Regions from separate parts of the Viridibacillus sp. d25.2 genome, predicted to be linked through region 3. Evidence: riboswitches for the same ligand, from Rfam matches in the RefSeq annotation. Region 3 holds a riboswitch; each other region holds the start of a gene.
What was found. Region 3 has a riboswitch for S-adenosylmethionine ahead of ACZLO7_RS12710 (cyclase family protein). Riboswitches for the same ligand answer to the same signal wherever they lie in the genome.
Positions count from the first base shown of each region.

Region 1: linked by a shared signal. The riboswitch ahead of ACZLO7_RS03125 (bifunctional homocysteine S-methyltransferase/methylenetetrahydrofolate reductase) and the one ahead of ACZLO7_RS12710 (cyclase family protein) in region 3 are both predicted to bind S-adenosylmethionine.
Region 2: linked by a shared signal. The riboswitch ahead of ACZLO7_RS17710 (VOC family protein) and the one ahead of ACZLO7_RS12710 (cyclase family protein) in region 3 are both predicted to bind S-adenosylmethionine.

Region 1 covers NZ_CM196652.1:616,498-621,618, reverse strand. The annotation lists gene metH (methionine synthase) at 1-1,033, opposite strand, end outside; gene ACZLO7_RS03125 (bifunctional homocysteine S-methyltransferase/methylenetetrahydrofolate reductase) at 1,014-2,873, opposite strand; SAM riboswitch class I at 2,947-3,053, opposite strand; gene ACZLO7_RS03120 (class A sortase) at 3,228-3,890, opposite strand; gene ACZLO7_RS03115 (protoporphyrinogen oxidase) at 4,050-5,121, opposite strand, start outside.
Region 2 covers NZ_CM196652.1:3,584,452-3,589,572, forward strand. The annotation lists gene ACZLO7_RS17705 (amino acid ABC transporter permease) at 1-422, opposite strand, end outside; gene ACZLO7_RS17710 (VOC family protein) at 459-1,388, opposite strand; SAM riboswitch class I at 1,499-1,608, opposite strand; one part of gene ACZLO7_RS17715 (IS3 family transposase) at 1,805-2,676, opposite strand; one part of gene ACZLO7_RS17715 (IS3 family transposase) at 2,676-2,949, opposite strand; gene pyrE (orotate phosphoribosyltransferase) at 3,090-3,722, opposite strand; gene pyrF (orotidine-5'-phosphate decarboxylase) at 3,722-4,432, opposite strand; gene ACZLO7_RS17730 (dihydroorotate dehydrogenase) at 4,433-5,121, opposite strand, start outside.
Region 3 covers NZ_CM196652.1:2,534,566-2,539,686, forward strand. The annotation lists gene ACZLO7_RS12690 (LamB/YcsF family protein) at 1-56, opposite strand, end outside; gene pxpB (5-oxoprolinase subunit PxpB) at 263-988, shown strand; gene ACZLO7_RS12700 (5-oxoprolinase subunit C family protein) at 985-1,977, shown strand; partial or broken gene ACZLO7_RS12705 (GNAT family N-acetyltransferase) at 2,068-2,522, opposite strand; gene ACZLO7_RS12710 (cyclase family protein) at 2,645-3,382, opposite strand; SAM riboswitch class I at 3,460-3,555, opposite strand; gene ACZLO7_RS12715 (VOC family protein) at 3,697-3,975, opposite strand; gene ACZLO7_RS12720 (putative bifunctional diguanylate cyclase/phosphodiesterase) at 4,553-5,121, opposite strand, start outside.

The DNA.
Region 1 (5,121 bases), 1.9 Mb from region 3:
CATTTGTACGTTCTCCTACAAACAACGGGCGCATTGAATCATCATAAACAAGCGGTTCAATTCCTGCGACGACATGCCCATGTTCCGTTTCGGGCATTTGGCGAGGCTGCTTATTTTCCACCACTTTACGAATTGCTTTAATATGATTTGGTGTCGTACCACAACAACCCCCTACGATATTTAACCAACCTTTATCTGCAAAACCTTCAAGCTTTTTAGACAGTGATTCCGGAGTCTCATGATAATGCCCTTCTTCATCTGGTAAACCAGCATTCGGATAACAACTTACATAGCTTGTTGCTAATTCTGAAAGCGAACGTAAATGATCCGTCATAAATTCAGGTCCTGTTGCACAGTTCAACCCAACTGATAAAGGATTAATATGTTCAATTGAAATATAAAACGCCTCAATACTTTGCCCTGCCAGAGTTGTTCCCATCGGTTCGATTGTCCCTGAAATCATCACTGGAAGTTCCTTATCTAGTTCTTCAAATGCTTGTTTAATACCTAAAGTGCCCGCCTTAACATTCAGCATATCTTGACTTGTTTCAAGTAATAATAAGTCCGCTCCACCTTCGATTAATGCCTTTGCTTGCACATAAAAGTCATGCAATAGCTCATCAAAAGTAATACCCCCAGTCACTGAAAGGGTTTTAGTCGTCGGTCCCATTGCGCCAGCAACATAACGTGGCCATTCAGGGGTTGATAATTCATCTGCTACTTTTTTAGCGATCTGTACTGCTAATAAGTTGATTTCATCTGCTTGATCACCAAGTGCATATTCATTTAATACAACAGGTGTTCCACCAAATGTATTTGTACTAATAATATCTGAACCGGCCTCTAAATAAGCACGGTGTACATTTTCAATCACGTCAGGTCGTGTAATATTCAAATATTCATTACAGCCATCATATTCATCTCCACCAAAATCCTCAGGTGTTAAATTAGCGTTTTGGAGCATAGTTCCCATCGCACCGTCTAAAATAAGAATATGTTGTTGGAGTCGTTCTTTAATTGGTTGTTTTAGCATAGTTGTGATCTCCTACTTTCTGTTTGTCTAGCTCTTGAATATAATGAATCAATTCCACCGACATGTCGTAACGAGTGAATGGTGTAATAATATAAATGCCGTTGAATAACTCTGCAGCTGTATCGATTAATTCCTTAGCAATCGCAATACCTTCTGCAGTTGCAAGGTTTTTATCGTCACCTGTTGCACGCATTCTCTCAAGTACTTCATCAGAGAGCTTAATACCTGGAACTTCATGATGTAAAAACTCTGAATTTCGGATACCGGTTAATGGCATGATTCCTAAGAAAATAGGGGTTTCTAAATGTTTCGTAGCTTCATAGATTTCTATTATTTTTTCTTTTGTATATACAGGTTGTGTGATGAAATAATCTGCTCCGCACTCAATTTTCTTTTCTAATCGTTTTACAGCTCTGTCAAGCACTCGAACGTTAGGATTAAATGCAGCTGCAATAGAAAAATTAGCCTTTTTGCGAAGGGGTTTACCAGAAAATGATATCCCTTCATTCAATTGTTTAATTAACTGAAGTAACTCTAAGCTTGAAACATCATAAACACTAGTTGCACCTGGGAAATCACCTACTTTCGTAGGGTCTCCAGTAACTGCAAGAATCTCATTAATGCCCAATGCATCTAGGCCCATTAAATGTGATTGTAAGCCGATTAGATTACGATCACGACAAGTAATATGGGCGAGGGAACGAATATTATTTTGCATTTTCAAAATAGAGCCCATTGCCATGTTGCTAATACGAGGTGATGCTAACGAATTATCAGCCATAGTGACAGCATCAACCCCTGTTGCATTGAGTATTTGCGCACCTTCTATAAAGGCAGCAGTATCAAGATGGCGAGGTGTATCAAGCTCTACGATAATTGTACGTTCCTTTTTCGCCTTTTCATGAAGTGGCACATGATGATCTGGTGTCGCCTCTTTAATCTCAATTACTTTTTTCTTTTTTACAATTTTATTTTCAATTGGTGGTAGGTCAGCAATACGTTTTTTAACCGCTTCAATATGCTTCGGCGTCGTACCACAGCACCCACCGATTAAGCGAACACCTTGGTCACGTAGTAAAACACCTGCACGACCAAAATAATCAGCCTCTGATTCATAAACAATTTTGCCATCTTCTACATCTAGTAGACTTGCATTTGGATACGCAGATAAGAGTGCCTTTGATGGTAATTCAACATCTTCAAACGCTTGGATTGTATGGTGGGGGCCTAAACGGCAGTTTACTCCAATAATATCTGCACCCAAAGCTTCTAATTGGTGTAGTGCATCATTTAATAGTAAGCCATTTTGTAAAATTCCTGGCTCGTGCATGGATACTTGCGAGATGATTGGTATATCTGTTACTTTGCGCAAATGCTTCACTACTGATGAAAGCTCTTCAAAATCATAGTATGTCTCAAGTAATAAACCGTCTGGATTACCCGATAGTAGATACCCAACCTGCTCATCAAGTGCAGCTATAATCTCATCTAGTGTCGCTTCACTTTTACGAATACCGCGAATACCACCAATTGTCCCTAAGACGAATTGTCCTCCAGGTGCCGCAGCACGTTTTGCAATTGCGATTGCCGATTCATTAAACTCTTTTACTGAACTCTCTAAACCATAACGTTCTAATTTAATGGCATTCGCTGTATATGTATTAGTCTGAATAATGTCAGCGCCAGCTTTAATATATTGTTGGTGAATATTTTCAATCACTTCAGGTTTAGTGATATTCAATTCCTCATAACAATAATCGATTCCGTAAGAATATAATAGAGTGCCCATCGCACCGTCAGCCGTTAAAACTTGTGTTTGCAGTTTTTCAAGTAATCCCATTAAAATCTCTTCCTTTCTACATAAAAAAGCCTTCTTATAAATAAGAAGGCTTGACGATAACGATGTTCGCTCCTTCTTATCTTTTCGGACAATCAGTAAATCCGCTGGAGTTAGCACCTGACCAAATGGCTGGTTGCTGAAGCTTCAAAGGGCCAGTCCCTCAGCTTCTCTTGATAAGAAATATTTATTTAATTGTTAGAATAATTAAAAGAATCATAACCCTTGAAATGAATATCGTCAAGTGGATTTTCGCAATTGTAGAAAAAATCAGTATTATACGTATATATTAGCTTCAAAACAAAAAAAGAGGACTTTTGAAGACCTAATATTAAAAGATTGATCTTTCTTTCATTGCTATTTATTTGCAAAAATTTCATTACTTTCTGCTTTATCATAATCCTTCGTTTCAACCAGTTTACCTTGAATGATCATGCGTTTAGAGCCATCATAATTACATGTGACAAGAGTGATCATTTTGTCATTTGTATCATCAATAACATCAATTTGCTCCGGTTGTACAATATGCATTTTTTCAATTTTATATTCATAGATTTTTTTAAAGTCAGTCAAATAAACTTGCATACCTTCCTCTGCATTTGTAAGAGGGCTAAAAAGTGCCTTCCCATTATTCATATTATGTCCAGCTAGCGCATAGTTAGCCTTCCCCATCTTTTGATCTGGTTTCATCGTACCTGCACCAACTGCTAGGTTTGTATTCGACACACCATATAAAACGGGCAATCGCATATTCACTTGAGGTACACTAATAGCTCCAATGGCATTTAGTTTCTTTTGATTGAATTGTGCCTTTACAACATCTTTGACATTTAAATCAGCTACTTGCTCAAAATCAAATGACGTATCTGGATTTTTCATAGCCATCTCTATGTCTTGTTGTTCAATCGTTGCTTTTGACATATTCGAGATGAAATAACCCATGATAGGTCGATAGAAAATAAATACTAAACCGATTACTAGGAAGAGAATACCTAAAATCAAACTTCCCTTTTTCCTCATGTTATCCACCTTCTTTTTACTCATTCATTTTATAGTAACAATTCATTTAGTATTTTCAAGCAGTTTTCCAGTTTGTCATAAACTTATAATTTGTGCAAAAAGAAAGAGCTAAAGAAATTGTTATTTCTAATAGCTCTTTCCCACTAAACTGATTATTCTTTACTGTATTTTATTTAGTATCGATTCTGCTGTTTCTTTTCCATTTTTAATACAAGAGCCAATACCTACACCGTAATAAGAGCAACCTGCAAGTACTACATTTTCATATGAAGAAGCCATTTTAGTTGATAAAGTTTCTACTGTTTTTGCATGTCCAAGATGGTAAACTGGCATTAAATCATTCCACTTTGTCACCTCTACAACATTAGGCTCTGCTTCTATTTTCAGGCTTTTTGCAATATCCTCTAATGCAATTTTAGTTAATTCTTCTTTACTTAAATGCTTCATCTCTGCAAAAGCTGGGTTTGAATTTTTATAAAATAATCGTACAAGTAATTTGCCGTCTTTTGAAGTATGACTCCATTTACGACTTGTCCATGTACAAGCATTACATTTTACATTACTATTTTCAGACACGATAAATCCTGTACCGTCTGCAGGTAATTGGCTATCAGGAATGTTAAAACCTAAATAAATGGTAATTAGTGATGCATTGCTAAATTCGTTGAAGTCCTCGTCCAATTTTGGATCCTGTAATAGCTTTTGAGTTACATCATGGGGTGTTGTTAACACGACAAAATCAGCTTCAATTGCTTCATGATTATCAAATGTCAGTCTATATTTATCGCCATTTTTTTTGATATGATTTGTTGAAATGCCTTTTAGTATTGTAACGTCTGTTAACTTCTCCTCAAAACGATTAAATAATGAAGATAAACCATTTTTAAAAGAGATAAATTTTTTATTTGCCGCTTTTTGAAATTCCTCTTTATGTGCGCCAAACCCCTTAATAATACTTCCATACTGCTCTTTATAATCGAGTAGATAAGGTAATGTCGATGCCATTGTCAACGTATCTAATTTCCCTGAATAGACCCCCGATAACACTGGAGCAATTTGCTTTTCAACAAGCTCTTTTCCTAAGAAATACTCTAAAAAAGAACCAATTGAACTGTCCTTTGTAAAATGCTCATTCGACAATTCTAAATCTTTTAGCGCCTCTTGCTTTCCTTCTGCCGAAACTAACGTACTACTTTCAAGAGACTCTACACTTGTAGGAATGCCAAAAACG
Region 2 (5,121 bases), 1.0 Mb from region 3:
AAAATCACCTTTCTCATGGCTTGCATTTTTGTCATTCCTACAGACAAACAAGCATCCATTTGATTGCTCTCCACTCCATTTAACGAACCACGTAAAATTTCAGATAAATATGCTGCATTATTTAAGCTTAGACCAATTAAAGCTGCTTGTAAGGAAGTTATAACAGCCATCTCAGGGAAAATCTGAGGAAGTCCAAAATATAAAACGAATAACTGCACAAGTAATGGTGTCCCTCTAAAAAACGAAATATATAATCGAGATAATGGATATAACACTTTTATTCGATTACGATCAATGAGAACAAGCAAAATACTAATACAGAATGAAATAATCATTGATACCACAGAAACACCTAATGTGATATATACATACTTCAATAATTGAGGTAGCGATTCTAAAAAATACATAAAATCAAACTTCATTTTGTCACCTTCTATAACGATTTTACTTTTATTGTTTTATGCAATTTCAAAAACAATACGATTACCACTTGGGTCTTCTACCGCAAACTCATTTCCCAAATCTTGAATTTGTATTTGTTGTTTAATATATTTTTTTGCTGTTTCAAAATCTTCTGTGGTCGGTAATTTAAACCTTACTTCTTTCAATCCTGATTCATTCTTTTCCGCCTTTTGAAGTTCCTCACCCGACCATACATTTCCTGCAATATGATGATGATAGCCACCTGTCGAAATAAAGAATGCTGTATCAATAATTACCTGTTCCTCAAAACCTAATGTATTGACGTAGAAATCTACCGATTCCTCTATATTCGCCACTCGCAAATGGACATGGCCAACAATTGTTTCTGTTGGTAATTTACCATCTGTTTCAAAATCAGCTAACGGAGCTAATTCTTTAAAGTTAAGTGGATTACTACCACCTGGATACTTATCCCAATCTTCACGATTACGATCAGCATATATCTCAATACCATTTCCTTCAATATCATACAGATAAAACGCCTCACTATATCCGTGATCACTTGCACTATCTAATCTAGCAATCGGGATAAAGCGTTCAAAGTGCGGAAAACGTGAAGCCTGTTCTACTGGACTATCAATCGTTTCCTTATTTCGCAGAATTTCAAAAAATTTCGTTGCAAACGCTTCTCTACTTGGTAATAAAAATGCTGTATGGAATAAACCTGTACTTTTAGCTGGTTGTAATTTTTCTGCTGTTTTTTCTAATTCAAAAATAACTGTGTTACTACCTTTTCCACCAAACTTAGCATGTTGTATATTTCTCTCTAATACATCAAGACCAACTACATTTTCGTAAAATGCAATTTGACGCTCCAGATCCTTTACTTTTAAAATGACACTTCCTACTTGTGTCGCTCCATTCAATACAAACTTCTCTTGTTTTCCATCAATTCTTTGTACCATCTTTAAAACCTCTCTCGTTTTTTATTAACCAATTGCGGAATAAACGACTTCTAATAAAAACTCTCTTTCTACATAATTTAGAAAGAGAGTTGAGGGGGGAGCTAATTCAACTCTTATCTTTCATGATTTCATGCAATCATGTTGGATTTAGCACCTTCCTAAACAATAGGGGTTGCTGAAACTTCAGTGGGCCAATTCCCTCAGTTTCTCTAGATAAGAAATCTATTTAATATTCCTAGTTAACTCATTGGTTTAATTGATTTTAAAACATTTTCTATAATTTAGCAACATTTTTTCCCAATTATTTTATTTCCATGAAAAATATCCTCTTAATTCGAATTAGAATTTTGAACATAAAAAAAACTAGCATGAGAGAAAGGCACTGAGTATCATTTTTGAGACAATAAGAAAACACCTTATTTTGCAGCCAGTTGACGATATTGTACCGGCGACTGGCTGTTTAATTTCGTTTTAATCCGGATATTGTTATAATAATAAATGTATTCTTCGACCATATTTATTACGCGCGTATTTGTCGTGCGGTAAATTTCGTCGAGGTAGAACGTTTCAGACTTTAGCGAGGAGTGAAACGTTTCGATTGGGGAATTATCAACGGGCGTGCCTTTACAAGACATGCTCATGGTAATTCCCTTTTCTTTGATTGTTTTTTGATATACATAAGATGTATATACAGATCCTTGATCACTATGCAGAATGCAGCCCTCTGGTAAATTAGGTAATTGATTGAGCGTATCTAAAACAAAGGCTGTATCTTGCTTAGACCCAATAGTTTGTGCAATAATCTCGCCATTAAACAGATCTAATATACTTGAAAGATACATCATGGTTTGTCCAAAAGGCAAGTAGGTAATATCTGTTACGAGCTTCTCTAATGGTTTTGTTGCACTAAAATTGCGGGCTAATAAATTGGGAGCGATGTAAGCTGGTTGGCCCGTACGTTTACGTTTCTTTACTTTTACACGGCACTGCCAGTTATATTTTTGCATCACACGTTGCACTGTTTTCTCACTAATACCTGTTAATGATTTTGTGATTTTTCGATAACCGTATCTAAATTTGTGTAGCTTGCACAAGTTACCAATTTGTTGGTCTCGAAGCTCCTTTGGTGTTTGCGTATGAACTTTTGCTTTCCAACGATAGTAAGACGAACGGGCAACTCCTAAATGAAGACAGATTTCACCAATTGACATTCTTCCTTTTAACTCCTCCACTAATTGAACTACGACTCTTGAGACCACTTCCTCTCCAACTCTGCGTACTTTTTTAATACTTCAATCTGTTGTTTTAGATAACGATTTTCAGCTTGTAACTTTGCGGTTTCACTTCCATATTCAGGGCCTTTACCGAAGGTATATTGTTTACCCACTGGCTGTTCAATCCGATGTAATTCACCATTTCGATACCATTTCAACCATGTTTTTAATTGACTGTGATTACGAATATTCAACTCTTCTAATACTTGCTTTACAGGAATCCCAGCTAACCTCATCTCAATTGCCTTCATTTTAATTTCTACTGGATAACTGACTCTTGTCCCCATAGAAAAAACACCTCCACGTTGGTTTTTAAAGGTAGGATACCCATTTTTTCAACGAAAGGTGTTTTTATTTGTCTCATATTTTTAGGTCAGTGCCAAATTCAATTCTCAAGCTAGTTTTTTGAATGCCTATATTTAAGATATTACTTTAATTTCCCGGCTTTTAAATCCTCATGCCATTGCAGTAAACCTGGAATGTCTGATTCATTAATAGCACCTGATTCTTTTGCCGCTTCAACTAACGCTTCGAAGTTTGATAGGCTATAGTAAGGAACACCAACTTCTTCAAAGGCTTGTTCAGCACGTGGTAATTTATATGAATAAACTGACACAACACCAAGTACTTCTGCCCCTTCACGACGAAGTGCTTCTACAGCTGTAATACTTGAGCCACCTGTTGAAATAATATCTTCTACTACAACTACCTTTTGACCTGTTGAAAGTTTCCCTTCTGTTTGGTTACCACGACCATGTTCTTTTGGTTTTGAACGTACATATACCATTGGTAAGTCTAAAATATCACTTACCCATGCTGCATGTGGAATCCCCGCTGTTGCTGTACCAGCTACTACGTCTGTTTCTGGGAAGTTTTCTTTAATAAGCGCTGCAAGGCCGTTTGCAATTGTTGTACGTACTTTTGGATAAGATATCGTTAAACGTGTATCACAGTAGATTGGTGATTTAATACCTGAAGCCCAAGTAAACGGATCATTCGGACTTAATTCTACCGCTCCTACTTCTAACATGCCTTGTGCTACGTCTTTTTGAATTGTCATTATTGTTGTCCTCCCCATAATTGTTGTACAGCATGGTACGCTTCAACTGGATTTTCTGCTTGTGTTATTGCACGCCCTACTACGATTTGCGTTGAACTTTCTTGACGTGCGAAATCAGGTGTAGCAACACGTTTTTGATCATGTGCAGCACCACCAGCCATACGAATTCCTGGTGTTACTTTTAAGAAGCCTTCCCCACATATTTCGCTGATTGCTTTTGCTTCAAGTACAGAGCAAACTACACCATCTAGACCCGCTGATTGTGCTAATTTGGCATAATGCAGTACTGATTGATCTAATGATAAATTGATTTTTTGCTCGTTTTGCATTTGCTCTTCAGTCGTTGAAGTTAACTGAGTTACCGCAATTAAAGCTGGTCGCTGTTTGCCGGCCTCAGTTCCCTCTATTAGACCCTCAAGAGCAGCCGCCATCATATTGGAGCCGCCTGCAGCATGGACATTGACTAGATCTACACCTAGTTTTGCTAAGCCTTTCATCGCTGATTTCACCGTATTTGGAATATCATGCAATTTTAAATCTAAAAATATGTCGTGACCTTGCGCTTTAATTTTGCGAATGATGTCTGGCCCTTCTTGTAAATAAAGCTCAAGACCCACCTTCACAAATAGTGGCTCGTTGAACTGAGAAAGAAATGTCATTACTTTCTGTTCATCAGAAAAATCTAACGCGATAATAGGCTTATTATTCATTTAGCGGTGGCTCCTTCCAATTACATCTGTTATTTTGTCATAACCTAATTCATCTAGCTTTTGTGGTAATGCTTCAATAATATTTGGGCATACGAATGGATCCACAAAGTTTGCAGTACCTACTGCTACAGCACTAGCCCCCACAGATAGGAAGTCGATAACATCCTCTGCAGTTGCAACTCCACCCATTCCAATAATAGGAATATTGACGTTTCGGCTTACTTCATGGACCATGCGAATTGCTACTGGTTTTACAGCCGGACCAGATAAGCCTCCGGTACCATTAGCAATAATTGGTTTTCCCGTTTTCGGATGTAGACGCATACCGATCAATGTATTAATCATCGTAATACCATCTGCTCCACCTGCTTCTACAGCTTTAGCAATTTCAGAAATATTTGTTACATTTGGTGATAGCTTCACATAGACTGGTACATCTGACACAGCTTTTACTGCAGCTGTTAAGTCACTTGCTGATTTTGGATCTGTACCGAATTGAATCCCGCCACATTTAACATTTGGACAAGAAATATTCAACTCTAACGCATGTACATTTGGCGCTTTTGAAATAGCTTCTGCTACGGCTACATAATCAGCAGTCTCTGTTCCAGCCACATTTGCAATAATCGGTACATCATATTTTTCTAACCAAGGAAGTTCATGTGCTAACACATGCTCTAGCCCTGGAT
Region 3 (5,121 bases):
AGTTTGTATCGACCAAAACTTTCACCTAAATCGCAATTCAAGTCCACTCGAAACATTTTCTCAGCCCCTTACTTTTTTTAGTTATAATGTAAGTTTTTCTAACACAAAACATATATTATCACTAAATCATTATTCTGAAAACATTTATTTTTCAACTTTCTCACAATAATAAAATAGCAAATGTAAATATCTTACTTGTCAATTACCATTTTATAGCTATATGATTATAATGTTTAAAACGCAAATTAAGGGGTTGTAATTTATGGGAGAAGAATTTAAACATGTAAAATTTAAACCTTTAGGAGATTCAGCAGTGATGGTTCAGATCGGGAATACAATTGATCCATCGAACTGTGCCATCTTACAAAATTTAGCATCACTGCTTGAAGAACAGCCATTTGAAGGATTTATCGAAGCTGTTCCAGCATATACAAATATTACAATTTACTACAATCCGTATACCCTGTTTAAGGTGTCCAAAAATGTAACATCATTTAGCTTTGTATGTCAGCATGTGCAGCAGCTTATTACGCAATTGACAACAGTTCAACAAACTCCTCAGAGAGTTGTAGAAATACCAGTTGTTTATGGTGGTGAATATGGTCCTGATTTAGAATATGTAGCCAAAGTCAATGGTCTAACGAAGGAGAAAGTCATACAATTACATAGTGCTAATGAGTGTCTTGTTTATATGCTAGGGTTTGCACCAGGATTTGCTTTTATGGGAGGCATGAACGAAGCTATAGCAACACCTCGAAAAGAAACACCTAGACTTGCTATTCCAGCACTTTCGGTTGGGATTGCAGGCAAACAAACAGGAATTTACCCTTTTGAAACACCTGGTGGGTGGCAAATTATTGGCCGTACGCCACTCGATTTATTTTTACCAAATGAAACACCTCCTTCCCTTTTACAAGCAGGTGATTGTATTCGCTTTAAACCAATTTCTGAAAAAGAATACAAACAATTGAAGGAGACAAGATCATGACAGTTACAGTTATTAAACCAGGGCTATTAACTACCATTCAAGATTTAGGGCGATTTGGTTCGCAAAAATATGGGGTCATCGTGAGTGGTGCAATGGATGCTTATTCCTTAAGAATTGCGAATATTCTTGTAGGGAATATAGAAAGTGAGGCAGTGCTTGAGATTTCACTGTTTGGCACCATATTACAATTTAATGATGATCATCTTATTGCGCTAACAGGTGGCGATCTAACAGCTACCATTAACAACGAGCCCGTACCACTTTGGCGTCCATTTATCGCGAAAAAAGGAGACGTATTAAAGTTTAAACGAGCTCAACAAGGTTGTCGCGCTTATGTAAGCTTTGCTGGAGGGATTCAAGTTCCTACTATCATGAATAGTAAAAGTACATATTTAAAGGCAGGAATGGGTGGATTTGAAGGTAGAGCATTACAAAAACAGGATGAAGTAAATATCGGATCTTATACTAAGAAAAATAAAGAAATACATCAATATGCAATTCAACTGATAGGCCCTGCTTCATGGTCTGTTAATTACCACGAATTAATCTCATTAGAACAACAGCAAACAATTCGTGTAATGCAAGGAACGGAGTGGGATTGTTTTACCACTGAAAGTCAGCATTGCTTAACTAACAATCAGTACACTCTTTCTACAGAGGCTGATCGAATGGGCTATCGCTTTGATGGACCGGCATTAACTTTGACAGAGAAATTCGAATTATTATCAGAGGCAGTTACGTTTGGAACAGTGCAGATCCCGCCTAGTGGTAAACCAATCATTTTAATGGCTGACCGTCAAACGACTGGTGGTTATCCGAAAATGGTGCAAGTTATCACAGCTGATTTAGCAAGTCTTGCACAGTTACAAACAGGTGCTAAAATTCGATTCAAACTAGTAACACTAGAAGAAGCTCAACAAGCATTAATTGATAAAGAACAAAAACTCAAAAACATTACAACAGCGGTTCGCTTATCATCAAACATTTAATAATATTTAGACAAAGAGAAAGAGCATGTTTTGAATAAAAACATGCTCTTTTTGTATTTCATCTGTTAAAAGAATGCTCAATCAGTATACTTATAATTCTAATGTCATAAATACGCTATTGGGATCCTCAATGTAATTCGAAAATGGTTTGCAGTATTGGAACCCAATTTTAGAATATAGACTCTTAGCAGGTTCGAAAGCCTCCATTGAACCTGTTTCTAAACTTAATCCGTAAAACCACGATTCCTAGCTTCTGACATGATATGTTCTAGAATGTACCTTGCAACACCTTTTCTTAAATGTAATGAAGAAGTACGCATTGATTTTAATTCACCATGGTGAGCATTAAGTTCTTTTAGTGCACCGCAACCAACTAATGTATCTTGTTCCCAAGCACTCCAGAATGTGATTTCTGATTTTTTCAATTCTTCAAGATTTAAGGCATGTATGCTTTCCGTTGAAGAATTTTGTGCCATACATTGAAGATGCTCATTCAATAACTCCGCTACTTCAATTCCATTCAAATCATCAATTTTAATATCCACAAGGATCACCCCTTAGATTCTATTATTCAATTGCTAGTCTATAATAAGGCGAACCGAGAGCAACGGTATCTAATATAAATTACTTCTTACTATGCCGTTCTAGATGCGTGGGTACAAATTATTTAAGGTAGAATAGCAAATGAGCGAACTGGGAAGCCAGAAGCCTTCTCAGGTTTTGGTACGATGTTAAAAATAACAGCCCCTTTTGCGGGTAGCTGGTCTAGATTAGTGAGCAACTCTATTTGATAAGTATCTTGTTCCAATACATATAGTTCAGAAAGTAAAGCATTGTTTTGACGATATAATACGCTAGAATCCGTATCAAATGTTTCATGCCCTATCGCTTTAATATGACGTTCCTCAAATAAGAATTTCAGTGCTTCTACTGACCATCCTGGCGCATGTGGATTACCCTCAGCATCAAAGTTATTAAATGCTTCAATATCAGGCCAACGTTTGCTCCAATCCGTGCGGAGTGCAACAAATGTACCTGCCTCAATTTCACCGTATTTAGCCTCAAATTTCAAAATATCTTGTACTAAAAACGTGAAATCATGATTTTCGGCTACATCTTTAGAATGATCTATTACAACGAGCGGCAATGCAAGTTCTTTTAACTCCAATTCTTCTAAATAACGGGCATTACGGACAAAGTGAATAGGTGCATCTAAATGTGTACCGTATTGGCCAGCAAAGGCAAAGTTTTGAGTGTAAAAGCCATCATCATGTGAAAATAGTGTTGTCTTTTCTAACCCTTTAAATGCATTAAATCGTGGTGTATCTGCTCCAAAAGTATGTGTTAAATCGATCCATTTCTTTTCTTTTAACGTTTGTAGTGCATTGATTAATTCTGTTGACATATCCATCACCTCATCATTTTATTGAACAAAAAAACCTCTTCTTGATAAGAAGAGGTTGACAATACGCCGATGCACTCTTCTTATCTTCAAGCATACGCTTCTGGAATTAGCACGGTACAATGTCCGTTGCTGAGATTTCACAGGGCCAGTCCCTCCACCTCTCTGGATAAGAAAAAAGTTATTTTGTTGTTTCTTAATTTACAACTTTCGAAATCTATTGTCAATATAAAATTCCGAAAATTCTTTACACTATATGATTCTCATTAACAATTATGATTGCTTTTTATTACAAATAATCAACTTTAAGCTCGTTTCTAGCCTTGTTTGATTCCAAATGCTATCCATCTACCATCAATATCTTCGATAATAAACTCTTTATTGTTGTAATCGGTATTACTTAATGAGCGAACTATTTTCACGCCAGAGTTAATGCATTCCTCTTGAAGCGTTTCATGATTGGTTGTTATAAAGTACGCATCATACCCATAACCATATAAAACTCGATTTGGTATAACTTCTTGTCCATTTGACTTTGTTAAAATAATTTCTGTTAAATCACGATATAAACAAATATGCGGTTCTTCTGCATCCATCTACGGTACAGCATGAAACCCCATTGTTTGAACGTAAAAATTTGCCGTACGGGATATATCAGCCGTTGGGAAGATGCTGTGAGACATTAATAACATATTATCCATGTAATCTCTCCTTCATAAATTACTTCATTTATTTTTTGATTCATTGCTGTTCACATCTATCACTCTTATAAAAAGTACTTAAATAACAGAATTGTCAGAAAAATAAAATGTGAATTTATCAATTATACTCTAGTTGATGTAGCATATTTACTCCTTTATGTGTTTATGCAATAGAATGCTACTATAAGTTGCATTAACCACTGTCTGAATTGTTCATAGAAAAAAGATAAAACTAGTTGATTGGAGTGCAGGCGGCGACTCCTTGGGGAACTAACGAACATCTTGAGACCCCACAGAAGCGTTAGCGACGAGGAGGCTCAAGGTTCGTCCCCAGGAAAGCGTCCGCCGGAACGGAAATTAACGGCATCGTAGAAAAAGCCATGGCTAAAATTCATTTTATGTACTTTTTCAGTTCCCTCAGCGTATAGGGGTGACCTCTTTGTGTGGATTCCAATTTATATAAGGTAATTCGTTATATTTTCGATACATATAATTCATGTAATTTTGCCGAAAATTCATCTGTGGGTAATGGTTTACTGAAGTAATATCCTTGGGCAAAGTCACAAAGATTATCACGAACTATACATAATTCTTCTTCCGTTTCTACACCTTCAGCAATCACTTGCATACTTAGTGCATGAGCTAATTTGATAATCGCTGTCACCATTGCAACATTACTAAGCCCAGTTTTTAATCCTTGTATGAACGATTGATCTATCTTCAATATATCGATTGGGAATTGTTTTAAATAGCTGAGTGAGGAATAGCCTGTACCAAAATCATCAATTGCAATAATTACACCTAGCGCCTTTATTTGATTAAACGTTTCAATTAATTCCTCTGTTTGATGCATTAAGCTCATTTCCGTAATTTCCAACTCTAAATTTCTAGCAGGTAAACCTGTTTCTTGCAAAACTTTACGTAAATTATGTACAAAATTTCTTTCCTTCAAATGAATTGGCGATATATTAACTGAAATTCGAATATCTAGTCCATAGTCATCAAGCCACTGCTTCATTTGTTTACAAGCTATTTTTAATG